Regions from separate parts of the Neobacillus sp. K501 genome, predicted to be linked through region 1. Evidence: predicted binding sites of a transcription regulator. Region 1 holds the regulator's gene; each other region holds the start of a gene.
The links. Region 1 encodes LexA, which represses DNA repair genes until DNA is damaged. Its sites were predicted from a motif close to CGAACATATGTTCG; they were not measured.

Region 1 (4,291 bases):
ATTAGAGATCTCGGTAAAGTAAAGCTGTTCTACGTGACCGAAAACGTGTTCAAGAAGAGAAACCAGTAATGTATAAAGGTTCTGCGTTATTGGGACGAGATACCGTTATTGAGAATCTAATCATCAATCAGCTTAATTGGTTCAAAAACAATAATTATACTTAACAAATCCTTTTGAAAAACCATGTGAGAAAACTTAACATTAGATTGACATCTTTTCTAACACGAAATATAATAGCAATATAAATTAGAAAAAGGAGAGGAGAAATTAAAGTGAGTGGGAAAGAATTACGCCGCTCCATGCCACTGTTTCCGATCGGAACAGTCATGCAATTAACAGAATTAACTGCTAGACAAATCCGTTACTATGAAGAGCATCAATTGATTTCTCCAGCAAGAACAGATGGAAACAGGAGATTGTTTAGTCTTATTGATATTGATAGACTGCTAGAAATTAAGGATTTAATTGATCAAGGAGTGAATATGGCTGGGATCAAGCAGCTTTTATTGATCAAAGAACAGCAGGCTAATGTTTTACAACAAGTAAATGAAAAAGCCAAACAAGAATTAACGGACGAACAGCTAAGAAATCTTCTTCGTCAAGAATTGCAGCAGGCTGGTAGATTTAATCGATCGTCGTTGCGTCAAGGTGATATGTCACGATTTTTCCATTAGAAAATTTTTATAATATAAGGTGGAGGGAATAAAAATGGCAAAGTATACAAAGGAAGATATTAAGAAATTAGCAGTAGAGGAAAACGTTAAGTTCATTCGTTTACAGTTCACTGATATTCTCGGAACAATTAAAAATGTAGAGATTCCAATTAGTCAATTAGAAAAAGCACTTGATAACAAAATGATGTTTGATGGTTCATCTATCGAAGGTTTCGTTCGAATCGAAGAATCTGATATGTTACTTTATCCAGATTTAAATACTTGGGTAGTTTTCCCTTGGACAGCTGAAAAAGGTAAAGTTGCACGGTTGATTTGTGATATCTATACTCCAGAAGGTAAACCATTTGAAGGTGACCCGCGTAATAACTTAAGAAGAGTATTAAAAGAAATGGAAGACTTAGGTTTCACAGACTTTAACCTAGGACCTGAACCAGAATTCTTCTTATTTAAATTAGACCAAAAAGGTGAGCCTACATTAGAATTGAATGACCAAGGCGGTTACTTTGACTTAGCTCCTACCGATTTAGGGGAAAACTGCCGCCGTGATATCGTTCTTGAACTTGAAGAAATGGGCTTTGAAATTGAAGCATCTCACCATGAGGTAGCACCAGGTCAGCATGAAATTGACTTTAAATATGCGGATGCACTAACAGCTTGTGACCAAATCCAAACGTTCAAGCTTGTTGTAAAAACAATTGCTCGTAAACACGGCTTGCATGCAACGTTCATGCCAAAACCATTGTACGGTGTAAACGGATCTGGAATGCACATGAACCTTTCATTATTCAAAAATGGGGAAAATGCATTCTTCGAACCAACAGGTAACCTTCAAATGAGCGATACGGCTCGCCAATTTATTGCAGGGATCTTGAAGCATGCGCCAAGCTTTACAGCAGTAACCAATCCAACTGTAAACTCTTATAAGCGTCTTGTTCCAGGCTACGAAGCTCCTTGTTACGTTGCATGGTCTGCTAGAAACCGTTCTCCACTTATCCGTATTCCGGCATCACGCGGATTAAGTACTCGTGTTGAAGTCCGTAGCGTTGACCCAGCAGCAAATCCATATCTAGCAATGGCAGTACTATTAAAAGCTGGTTTAGATGGAATTAAGAATCAATTAACTCCTCCTGCTCCAGTGGATCGTAACATCTATGTTATGAGCAAGGAAGAAAGAATCGAGGAAGGAATCATCGATCTTCCAGCAACTCTTGCTCAAGCTCTAGATCAATTGAAATCTGACGAAGTTATCGTTGCCGGTCTTGGCGAGCATATCTTCGAGCACTTCGTTGAAGCAAAAGAGATTGAGTGGGATATGTTCCGCACCGTCGTCCATCCTTGGGAGCGCGAACAGTATTTAAGTATGTATTAATAGTAATAGACTCAGTGTGGATTGGCTCCATACTGGGTCTTTTTTGTTATTTCTATTTAAAGTGGACTTGTGTGACCGAAAAGATGAAAAAGCAAGTAGTAGGGTCACAGCAGGAGGTCTGGAGTGACCGAAAAGATGAAAAGGTGAGTAGTTGAGTCACAGCAGGAGGTCTGGAGTGACTGTAAAGAGAATAAAGCAATTAGTAGGGTCATATCAGGAGTTCTGAACCATAAATAAAAAGCCCAATTCCACATGAATTGGACTTTTTGCTATTTAAAAAATTAATGAATATGACGATAAACCCCAATAACTTTCCCTAAAATCGAAACATTTCGCAAAATTATAGGATCCATTGTAGAGTTTTCCGGCTGAAGGCGGATGAAGTCTTTTTCTTTAAAGAATCGTTTACATGTAGCCTCATCTTCTTCTGTCATTGCAACCACGATATCCCCATTATTCGCTGTTTGCTGCTGCTTTACGATTACATAATCCCCATCAAGAATACCAGCTTCTATCATACTCTCACCCATGATTTCTAGCATAAATACATGCTCATCTGCAGGTGCTAGTCTTTCTGGAAGAGGGAAATATTCTTCAATGTTTTCGATGGCAGTAATCGGAAGTCCAGCTGTTACTTTCCCTAGAACAGGAACGTTGACTACATTGTTTCGAGGAATACTTACATGTTCATCTATTTCTAGGATTTCAATCGCTCTTGGTTTTGTTGGGTCACGTCTGATAAGGCCTTTACTTTCTAAACGAGCTAAGTGCCCATGAACGGTTGAACTCGATGCAAGACCGACCGCTTCTCCAATTTCCCTTACGGAAGGCGGATAACCTTTTTTCTTAACTTCCCCTTTAATAAAATCAAGGATATCCTGCTGCCGCTTTGATATTTTTGTCATTTTTTGTTACACCTCGCCCTAGTAATTATTAACTTTATTATATCATGTTCGTTTTTTTTATACAAACATAAGTTCGAATTAATTGTTGACATCAAACAAACGTTCGGATTATAATAAAGACAAATAAACGAACATATATTCTAGTAAGGGGTTTTGAAAATGAAAAAAATATGGAACCAATACTCTTATGCTATTTTACTTATTGTATTAAGCTGCTCTTTAGCCTTTATGTTATCTCTACGATTTAATTCACCAGAAGAAGATCAATATATAAAGATTAAGATCTCAGAAGGAGATTCTCTTTGGAAAATATCTAATCAATTTTCTGAGCAACATTCACTATCGAATAATGATTTTGTCAGTTGGGTCAAACAGCATAATGATATAGACGGAGATCAAATCTATCCAGGTGAAGAAATTATGATACCAGTAAACCAAGATGTTCCCTTTCCTACTGAACTGGCGAGCGCTGCAGGAGAATAGTAGATGAAAGCTATTATTTATTGCCGTGTGAGTACCAATAAGGAAACACAGGAAACCTCATTAATCCGTCAGGAAGAAGAATTAATTCAGCTTGCGAAACAATATCAATTTGAAGTTGTTTCTATTATTAAGGAACAGGCTAGCGGTTATGATTTAGAACGGGATGGAATTCTAGAGTTGTTAGACCAAATTAAGGATGTATCGGTACAAGCAATTCTCATTCAAGATGAAACGAGACTTGGAAGAGGTAATGCGAAAATCGCTCTTTTGCATTGTGTTTTAAAAGAAGGCATCAAACTTTATTCCATTTCACATAATGGAGAATTGCAGCTTTCAGAGTCTGATTCCATGGTACTGCAAATTGTCGGAATGGTGGAAGAATATCAGCGCAAGCTACATAATATTAAAATAAAACGTGGAATGAAAAGAGCGGTTAGTCAAGGATACAGGCCTGAGAAAAATTTGAAAAATTTAGGGCAGCGTTCTGGCCGGGACAAAATAGAGGTTCCGCTTAGCGAAATAATCCGTTTGCGAGAAAATGAATTAACCTTTTCTGAAATTACGGCGACACTTCGTGGATTTGGTTATAAGATATCAAAAGCAACTGTACATAGACGTTATCAAGAACATCTCGAAACCGAACAGGAAGAGTAGTGGACCATTTGCCTTGTCAGATGGTCTTTTTTTAAGTAAAATTAATCTTTATGCAGCAAGTATTGAAAGGAGGGTCAAACTCATGCTCTCAAAAGAAAAAATGGCTAGAATCAATGAATTAGCAAGGAAAGCAAAGTCATCTGGATTAACCGAAGCGGAAGCGAAGGAACAATCTGCGTTAAGAAGTGAGTATTTGTCAACTTTCC
Region 2 (4,291 bases), on a different contig from region 1:
CGTCATTAATTCATCAACAGAAACATCAGGCTGATCCATTTTCATGATGACACCATCAATGACCTCACCTAAATGGTGGGGTGGTATATCGGTTGCATAACCAGCAGAAATACCGGTTGATCCATTGACAAGTAGATTTGGAAACATTGCTGGGAATACAGTTGGTTCCTTTGATGTATCATCGAAGTTTGGAATAAACTCTACGGTGTTTTTCTCGATATCACGTAGTAACTCAGTGGCAATGGCTGATAGCCTAGCTTCTGTGTAACGCATCGCTGCAGGTGGATCACCATCGACACTACCGTTGTTTCCATGCATCTCTACTAGGACATTTCGTACCTTCCAGTCCTGGCTCATCCGAACCATCGCTTCGTAAACGGATGAATCACCATGGGGGTGATAGTTACCAATTACATTCCCAACGGTTTTAGCTGATTTTCGGAAACCTTTTTCATGGGTGTTCCCTTCCACATGCATCGCAAACAATATTCTTCGCTGCACTGGCTTCAAGCCGTCCCTGGCATCTGGCAGGGCACGTTCTTGAATTATATATTTACTATATCGACCAAAACGATCACCAAGGACATCCTCTAAAGGCAGGTCACGGAACTTTTCATTTGTACTCATTATTCAGATTCCTCCTGGGCGACCGTAATATTTTCATTTTCGAGAATTGAATCATCTTCTTCTAAACCAAACGCCACATTGCTTTCAATCCATTTACGGCGCGGTTCCACTTTATCACCCATAAGAGTGGTTACGCGGCGTTCTGCTCTTGCCGCATCATCAATTTTTACACGGATTAACGTCCGTGTCTCCGGATCCATGGTTGTTTCCCAAAGCTGGTCAGCATTCATTTCACCAAGACCTTTGTATCGCTGAATGATATAGCCTCTACCGACTTTTTTAATAGCACCTTGTAATTCGTCCTCATTCCAAGCATACTCAATCACTTCTTTTTTGCCGGTACCTCTGCTTACCTTATATAAAGGAGGCAATGCAATAAAAACCTTACCTGCTTCGATAAGCGGCTTCATGTAACGGTAGAAGAAAGTTAATAGTAATACCTGAATATGGGCTCCGTCAGTATCAGCATCCGTCATTATAATCACTTTATCATAGTTAACATCTTCAACAGTAAAGTCAGACCCGACTCCAGCACCCACAGCATGGATAATGGTATTGATTTCCTCATTTTTAAAGATATCGGCAAGCTTTGCTTTTTCGGTATTAATTACTTTACCTCGTAAAGGAAGAACCGCTTGAAAGCGGCGGTCGCGTCCCTGTTTCGCGGACCCACCTGCAGAGTCTCCTTCGACCAAATAAAGCTCATTTTTCTGAGGATTACGTGATTGTGCAGGGGTAAGTTTACCTGAAAGACTAGCTTCTGAACGTTTCCGTTTCTTACCACTTCTGGCATCCTCCCGCGCTTTCCTTGCAGCTTCCCTTGCTTGATAGGCTTTTATTGACTTTTTGATTAATAAAGAGCTAATATCAGGATTTTCTTCAAGAAAATAGGATAGATTTTCAGACACCACCGCATCGACTGCGGAACGGGCCTCACTCGTTCCTAATTTACCTTTGGTCTGACCCTCAAATTGTAAAAGCTCCTCTGGAATTCTAACTGAAACAATGGCAGATAATCCTTCACGAATATCAGCGCCATCAAGATTTTTATCTTTTTCTTTTAAAAGTGAAACCTTACGGGCGTAGTCGTTAAATACACGAGTCATCGCCGTTTTTGCCCCTACTTCATGGGTGCCACCGTCTTTCGTCCGGACATTGTTTACAAACGAAAGGACATTTTCGGAATAACCGTCATTAAATTGAAAAGCAAATTCAACTTCAATGCCATTTTGACTACCTTCAAAACTAGCAACAGGATGAAGCTCATCTTTTTCTTCGTTCAAGTAACTAACAAAAGCCTCAATTCCATTTTCGTAATGGAATACTTCATGGACACTATTGCGGTCATCGATGATTTCAATCTTCAATCCTTTTAAAAGGAATGCTGATTCTCGTAACCTTTCACACAATGTTTCAAAATTATATGTCGTGGTAGAAAAAATGGTGGTATCTGGTTTAAAGTGAATGGTTGTACCCGTTTGATTGGTTTTCCCGATTTTTTCTAGTGTGGTTACTGGTTTACCGCCATTTTCAAACCGCTGTTCATAAATAAAACCGTCCCTCTTAATCGTAACGGTTAACCATTCAGATAAAGCATTGACGACAGAGGCGCCAACTCCATGTAAACCACCGCTCGTTTTATAACCGCCCTGGCCAAATTTCCCACCAGCATGAAGCACTGTGAGAATGACTTCAGGGGTTGGTTTTCCTAATTTATGCATACCCGTAGGCATTCCGCGTCCTTTATCAATTACACTTATCGAATTATCTTTATGGATACGTACAATAATTTGATCCCCATATCCACCTAGAGCCTCATCCACGGAATTATCGACTATCTCATATACGAGATGGTGTAGTCCTCGAGAATCTGTACTGCCAATGTACATCCCTGGCCGCTTTCTGACGGCCTCCAGTCCCTCTAGTACCTGTATGGCATCATCATTATATTCAAACACCTGTTGATTTTTTGCCACTAAAATACCCCTTTCACTGCCTACAAAAAGAAAACACTTCTGATTGCTAACATAATCATCACATTTCTCATTCGTGCCAGATATTTTTAATATCTTAAATTTTATTAATTAAGTTAGAACGAACGTTTGCCACTATCATTTTATCATATGTTCTCGCTTCGTCTATGCTTTATTTTAGCGATTTATTTCATTTTGGCAAATGCAATCTTTGAAAACAACAAATTATTGCAAGATATAATTGCTGTAATCTAAAGTGAAAAAAATAAAATAGCTGCCAGTTTTTAGCAGCTATTTTATCTAATTGTTTATTTTGTTAAAGCATGGGCCACTTTTATACAGAGGTCCATAATGACTGTATAGCCCTTATCTTTTAAGTACTGATAAGCTTCTTCATCGACGCAGCCTTGCTGAGCCCAATACACATCTGCATCGATTTCATCAAATTCTTTGGCAACATCTAATAATTGTTCAGAACGGCGGAAGACATTAACAATATCAATATGACCCTCGATATCCTTTAAGGAGGCTACCGCCTTTACGCCAAGTGCTTCATCAATGGTCGGATTCACTGGAATAATTTCATATCCAGCTTTTTGCATGACCTCAGAAACCATGTATGAGGTTCTATCGGGTTTATTACTTAGACCAACCACAGCAATTCTCTTAGCCTTTTTTAAAATGGCCCCAATGTCATCAAGACTTGGATTTTGAACAGACATCTTCAACACTTCCTTATTTTCCTATATTTAACCTGCTAAACTAACTATAACATAACCAAGATATCAGGAAAAAAACATAAACTCAGAATAATATGGAATTAATCCATTTTTCCGATAGTTTATCTGGAAGCCTTCGGGACAAGTAATGTAATGCTTGTTCCATCCCCTGTATTTTCAGCTTTCACACATCCATTCATATTCGCTACGACTGTGTTTGTAAAGTAGTATCTGAGCCCGCTACCGTGAGTTTGTTGGGTAAAATTCGGCTCAAACATACTAAAATGGGATGCGGGCTCCCTCACATCAGCCTTATAGGTAAATTGGGCAGCCCAAAAATTCGCTTCCTCATAAATTTGGATTTGAATTTTCCTGTTATGTTGTTCGCGATAGTCAAAGGCATCCTTGGCGTTTAAGAGGACATTTAATACAGCTAAACGATAATCATTTGGATATCCAAACGTAAGTGGCTGTCCGCGATGAACAAATTCAATATCGATATCATGGCTTTTCAGACAAGGAGAAAAGATCGATAAGGCATCTTCTATAGCATCAGAAACCGAAAAGCGCTTCTCTTTATTGGGCAGATAAAATTTTCGAAGATCATTCAAAAAACCTGTCATATGCTGAATTTGATCCATACTATCTTTGGTGAAACGGTCAAGATATAGCTCTGTTATTTCCCCAAACTCGAGTGCATCGCGTAAGTCCTGAACTAGGAGAGTTAAGCTGTTTATCGGTTGACGCCAGTGGTGCCCAATACTTCCAACCATTTCCCCCATCGCCGCATGTCTGGATTGCTGGATGAAGAAATGATCTTTCTCTTTGTTTTTGGCTATCTCTTCCGCTAATTTTTTCTCTAACATCCGATTCAATTCGACCAATTCATCATAGCTCTTTTCACTTTCCTTAAGAATATTCATACTATCACTACCTTTATTAAATTTATTGAGATTAAAAGAAGATTATGGT
Region 3 (4,291 bases), on a different contig from region 1:
TTCCTATAAACGATCTTTGACTGGTCATCTTGTTGAAGGAATGAATCCCCTGGGTCTAAGTGAATGGCAGGTGATTGAGACCCCTGGTCATGCTCAGAGCCAAATTGCTCTATTTCGTGAAAAAGATGGGATTCTGATTGGCGGAGATGTAATTCTTGCCCATATTTCACCTAATCCATTGCTCGAGCCCCCAGCACCAGGAGAAAAAGAAAGACCGAAACCACAGCTGCAGCATAACGCATCAATGAAGAAATTGCTTACTTACCCGATTCAGATGGTGTATACGGGGCATGGGGATGAAGTATTTGAACTAAAAGAGTTGGTTGAAAAAAGATTGGTACACCAGCACGAACGGGCAATGAAGGTCAATAATTGGCTTAAAGAAGAGGAGATGACGGTTTTTGAAATTTGTAAACGGCTTTTTCCAACCGTTTATCAGCGCGAACTAATGCTAACGATTTCAGAGACGGTTGGTCAGCTTGACTATTTGGCCTCTATCGGCGAGATTATAAGTAAGGATCAGCAGCCTGTCCTTTATCAAGCCAGATGAGGTGTAAATATGGTTAGGGAACAATTAAAGGGAAAAAATATCGTCATTACCGGCGCATCCGGAGGAATTGGCGCGGAAATTGCTAAGCTTTGCGCTGCAAGCGGGGCCAACCTGGTCCTGCTTGCCCGCAGTGTCGATAAGCTCGAACAGCTGCAAACAGAGCTTCAGCAAAAACATCAAGTAAAAGTGGACGTATTTCAGCTTGATGTATCGGATACGGAAAAAGTAAAAGCTGTGTTTACTGATATTTTTGCTAAGATCGGTGATGTTGATATTCTTGTTAATAATGCGGGCTTTGGGGTTTTTCGGGAAGCCCATCAAGCAAGTTTCGATGAAATAAAAGGGATGTTCGAGGTCAATGTCGTTGGCCTTATGGCATGTACGAGTATGGTGTTGCCGAAAATGCGCGAACGGCGTTTTGGACATATTATTAATATTGCTTCCCAAGCAGGGAAAATTGCCACGCCTAAATCGAGTGTTTATTCTGCGACCAAGCATGCTGTGCTAGGCTACACGAATGCTTTAAGGATGGAAGTTTCGGATTATAGTGTGCTGGTTACCTCTGTAAATCCTGGTCCGATTGCAACAAACTTTTTTACCATCGCTGATGAAAAGGGTACATATGTAAAAAATGTCCAGAGATTTATGCTTCAGCCAGAATATGTTGCCCAGAAGGTTGTCGACAGCATGCTGACAAAAACACGGGAAATCAATCTGCCGCGTTGGATGAACATGGGCAGTATTGTCTATGTCCTGTTTCCCCGATTATTCGAACGAATCGGCAAAAAAGCCTTTAATAAAAAGTAAAAAACCGCGACCTGCGGCTTTTTTTCTGCCCGAAAAGGCGATTGATTTCTCCTACCTAAAGTTTTATCCTGTTAAAAACTCGTACACTGTATCATTAATAACCTCATACAAATCAGCAGCCGGCTGTTCCGCTTTAAGTGTGATAATCCGGTCTGCAAGTTCCTCTAAGTCTTCACTGCTCATTGGTAATGATTCTACTTCAGAATAATACTGTTTAAAGCAGTTTTTCACCATTTTAATAATCAATTTTTTCTCCATTCAACTTGCACCTCATCACCCATTATACGCTTTTTTCCTTTCCTAAAAAAACGAGAACCGTGAACAATGTCAAAAATTTTCCATTGAATGCGAACGCATATTCGCTTAAGATATGAATATACTGATAAAGAACGTGTGTTCGATAACTTTGATATGGAGGAAAGAGCATGGTTGATTACAGCACGTTACCTCATAATCAAATTTTATGTGTAGATATGAAGAGCTTTTATGCAAGCTGTTCGGCGGTTATGGAGGGCCTTGATCCCTTAACCTGCTACCTGGCAGTCGCTGGTAATAAAGAGCGAAGCGGCAGCGTTGTTCTCGCTGCTTCGCCGCTGTTGAAGAAAGAATTTGGCATCAAAACCGGTTCACGTTTGTTTGAGATTCCTGATGATTCACGGATTAGAGTGGTGGAGCCGAAAATGGCTACCTATTTACGTATTTCCACAGAAATTAGCCGTGTGTTTAATCGTTATGTGCCAAAAGAAGCGATTCACACGTATAGTGTCGATGAAAGTTTTATTAAAGTCGATGGGGCCGTCCATTTATGGGGAGATGCCAAAACAATTGCTCAAAAAATCAAGGATGATATCGAGCGCGAATTTCAGCTCCCCTGTGCCGTTGGAATTGGACCCAACATGCTTATGTCAAAGCTTTGTCTGGACCTTGATGCTAAGAAGGATGGAATTGCCGAATGGACATATGAGGATGTGCCGACAAAACTTTGGAATGTCTCACCACTTCGAGAAATGTGGGGGATCGGCAGGCGTGTGGAAAAAACGCTAAATGGAATGGGGATTTTCACTGTTGGCCAGCTGGCTCGCTATGATTTAGAAAAGCTGGAAAAGAAGTTTGGAATCATGGGGAACCAACTCTATCATCACGCCTGGGGAGTTGATCTCTCAGATTTAGGAGCGCCAATTGTGGCTGGGCAGATCAGTTTTGGAAAAAGCCAGATTCTTTTAAGAGATTATAAAGATGAAGAAGAAATTAAGCATGTAATTTTAGAAATGTGTGAGGAGGTTGCCCGTCGAGCAAGATCACGTCGGAAGGCAGGCAGGACGATTAGTCTTGGAATTGGCTATAGCCAGGATGAACTCGGCGGCGGCTTTCTCCGTTCAAGGACGATTATGCAGCCAACCAATGTGACGATGGAATTGTACCGGGTTTGTCTTGAATTATTTCATGAGCATTATACCGGAAAGACGGTAAGGCAAATTGAGATTAGAATCGGAAATATTGTTGATGACTACGAGATGCAGCTTGACCTGTTTGACACGGGTGCTTATAAGCGGCGGGAGCTGGGCTATGTGGTCGATTCGATCCGGCGGCGCTTTGGATCAGGTTCCCTATTACGGGCTGTCTCCTATACGGCAGCAGGAACGGCCAAACATCGGGCAACATTAGTCGGCGGGCATAAAAGATAATAAGAAAAGCGGAAGCGCCTTGTCCAGGGGCTTATGACCCCTAGGCGCTGGAGCTGGACAAGAAAAGGGGGCAGAGCGCATGATTCGCGATCGTGGCAGAATCAAATGGACATCAATGATGCTTCCTGAGCATGTTAAAATGCTTAGAGATTGGGTAAAGGAAGATCAATACGAACAGAAAAAAGAAATGGATGAACAGCAATTAGAAATGATGAATGAGACCTTATCAGAAGCAATCGAATTTGATCAGTTCGTGACGATTACCCATTATCGACATCAACATTATGAAATTGTGATTGGTAAAATCCATTACTGGAATGAACTCGGACAAAAGCTTCATGTCATAGACCGTTTCGAAGAAGTTCATCGTATCCCGATAATTGATATTATCGATATCCGGCTGACGGATGCATGAAAAGAGCGGCACCATACCGGAAAGCCGCTCTTAAACATCTAATCTTATTTAGAAACGCGAACCTGGGATTCAAATTTCCCTTTATGGGAGCCATCACAGAATGGTTTGTTGTTTGACAATCCGCAGCGGCAAAGAGAAAAGCTTGGCTTCGTTTGATAAACATTACCTTCGCCATCAAGTAATTCAACATCACCAGAAATTCTTAATGATCCATTATCGTTTACTTTTATTTGAACTTTAGACATAAAACTGTCCCCCTTTTTTTAATAATGCAGTGAGCTAAAAACTAGCATCAATCATGTCATATGATACAATACATGATATGCCAAAAAAGGGGGTTATAAACATGGAGATTAAGATGACACCAGCGGCAGCAGAGAAAATTAATGAGAGAACCGAGGGGAAAAAAGGTTTCTTAAAACTAAAATATGACACAGAAGGCTGCGGATGTGCAGTAAGCGGAGTAATTGCCTTGTGGTTTGTACCAGACGTGGATGAGGACGATGTGAGAATTGAGACAAATAGTCAGCCGGTTTATATTGAAAAAGCAAAAACGGTTTTCTTTGATGACCAAATGACGATTGATTTTTCCCGTGAGGCTAATTCCTTTCAATTAAAAAGTCCAGGACAAATTTTGAATGGGCGCATGAGCATGATTATAAAAACAGACTGATCCAAATGGACAGTCTGTTTTCTTATGAAAAATGCTTCTAGCTGCGCTCTACATAAGTTAATAAAAACTTATCAATCATTCTTTCATACTCTTCTGGATTTTCATTATAGGATTGGGCGTGCCTGCCTTTAGCCGCTAGATACAACATCTTCGGACCTTGT

Region 2: parE (DNA topoisomerase IV subunit B) is a predicted target of LexA. The motif match lies at 2,719-2,732, and genes of this name have one in related genera.
Region 3: ACWM35_RS05445 (Y-family DNA polymerase) is a predicted target of LexA. The motif match lies at 1,706-1,719, and genes of this name have one in related genera.

Annotation. Positions count from the first base shown of each region.
Region 1 is NZ_JBSLYA010000001.1:258,037-262,327, reverse strand. It holds gene ACWM35_RS01240 (MerR family transcriptional regulator) at 273-674, shown strand; gene glnA (type I glutamate--ammonia ligase) at 709-2,043, shown strand; gene lexA (transcriptional repressor LexA) at 2,325-2,948, opposite strand; gene yneA (cell division suppressor protein YneA) at 3,108-3,431, shown strand; gene ACWM35_RS01220 (YneB family resolvase-like protein) at 3,435-4,085, shown strand; gene ACWM35_RS01215 (DUF896 domain-containing protein) at 4,168-4,291, shown strand, end outside.
Region 2 is NZ_JBSLYA010000003.1:193,475-197,765, forward strand. It holds gene parC (DNA topoisomerase IV subunit A) at 1-627, opposite strand, end outside; gene parE (DNA topoisomerase IV subunit B) at 627-2,603, opposite strand; gene ACWM35_RS08965 (CoA-binding protein) at 2,909-3,322, opposite strand; gene ACWM35_RS08970 (sensor histidine kinase) at 3,442-4,242, opposite strand.
Region 3 is NZ_JBSLYA010000002.1:187,746-192,036, reverse strand. It holds gene ACWM35_RS05460 (MBL fold metallo-hydrolase) at 1-550, shown strand, start outside; gene ACWM35_RS05455 (SDR family NAD(P)-dependent oxidoreductase) at 560-1,357, shown strand; gene ACWM35_RS05450 (YqzH family protein) at 1,421-1,615, opposite strand; gene ACWM35_RS05445 (Y-family DNA polymerase) at 1,783-3,042, shown strand; gene ACWM35_RS05440 (YolD-like family protein) at 3,122-3,457, shown strand; gene ACWM35_RS05435 (CDGSH iron-sulfur domain-containing protein) at 3,502-3,702, opposite strand; gene ACWM35_RS05430 (iron-sulfur cluster biosynthesis family protein) at 3,804-4,130, shown strand; gene ACWM35_RS05425 (alpha/beta hydrolase) at 4,168-4,291, opposite strand, start outside.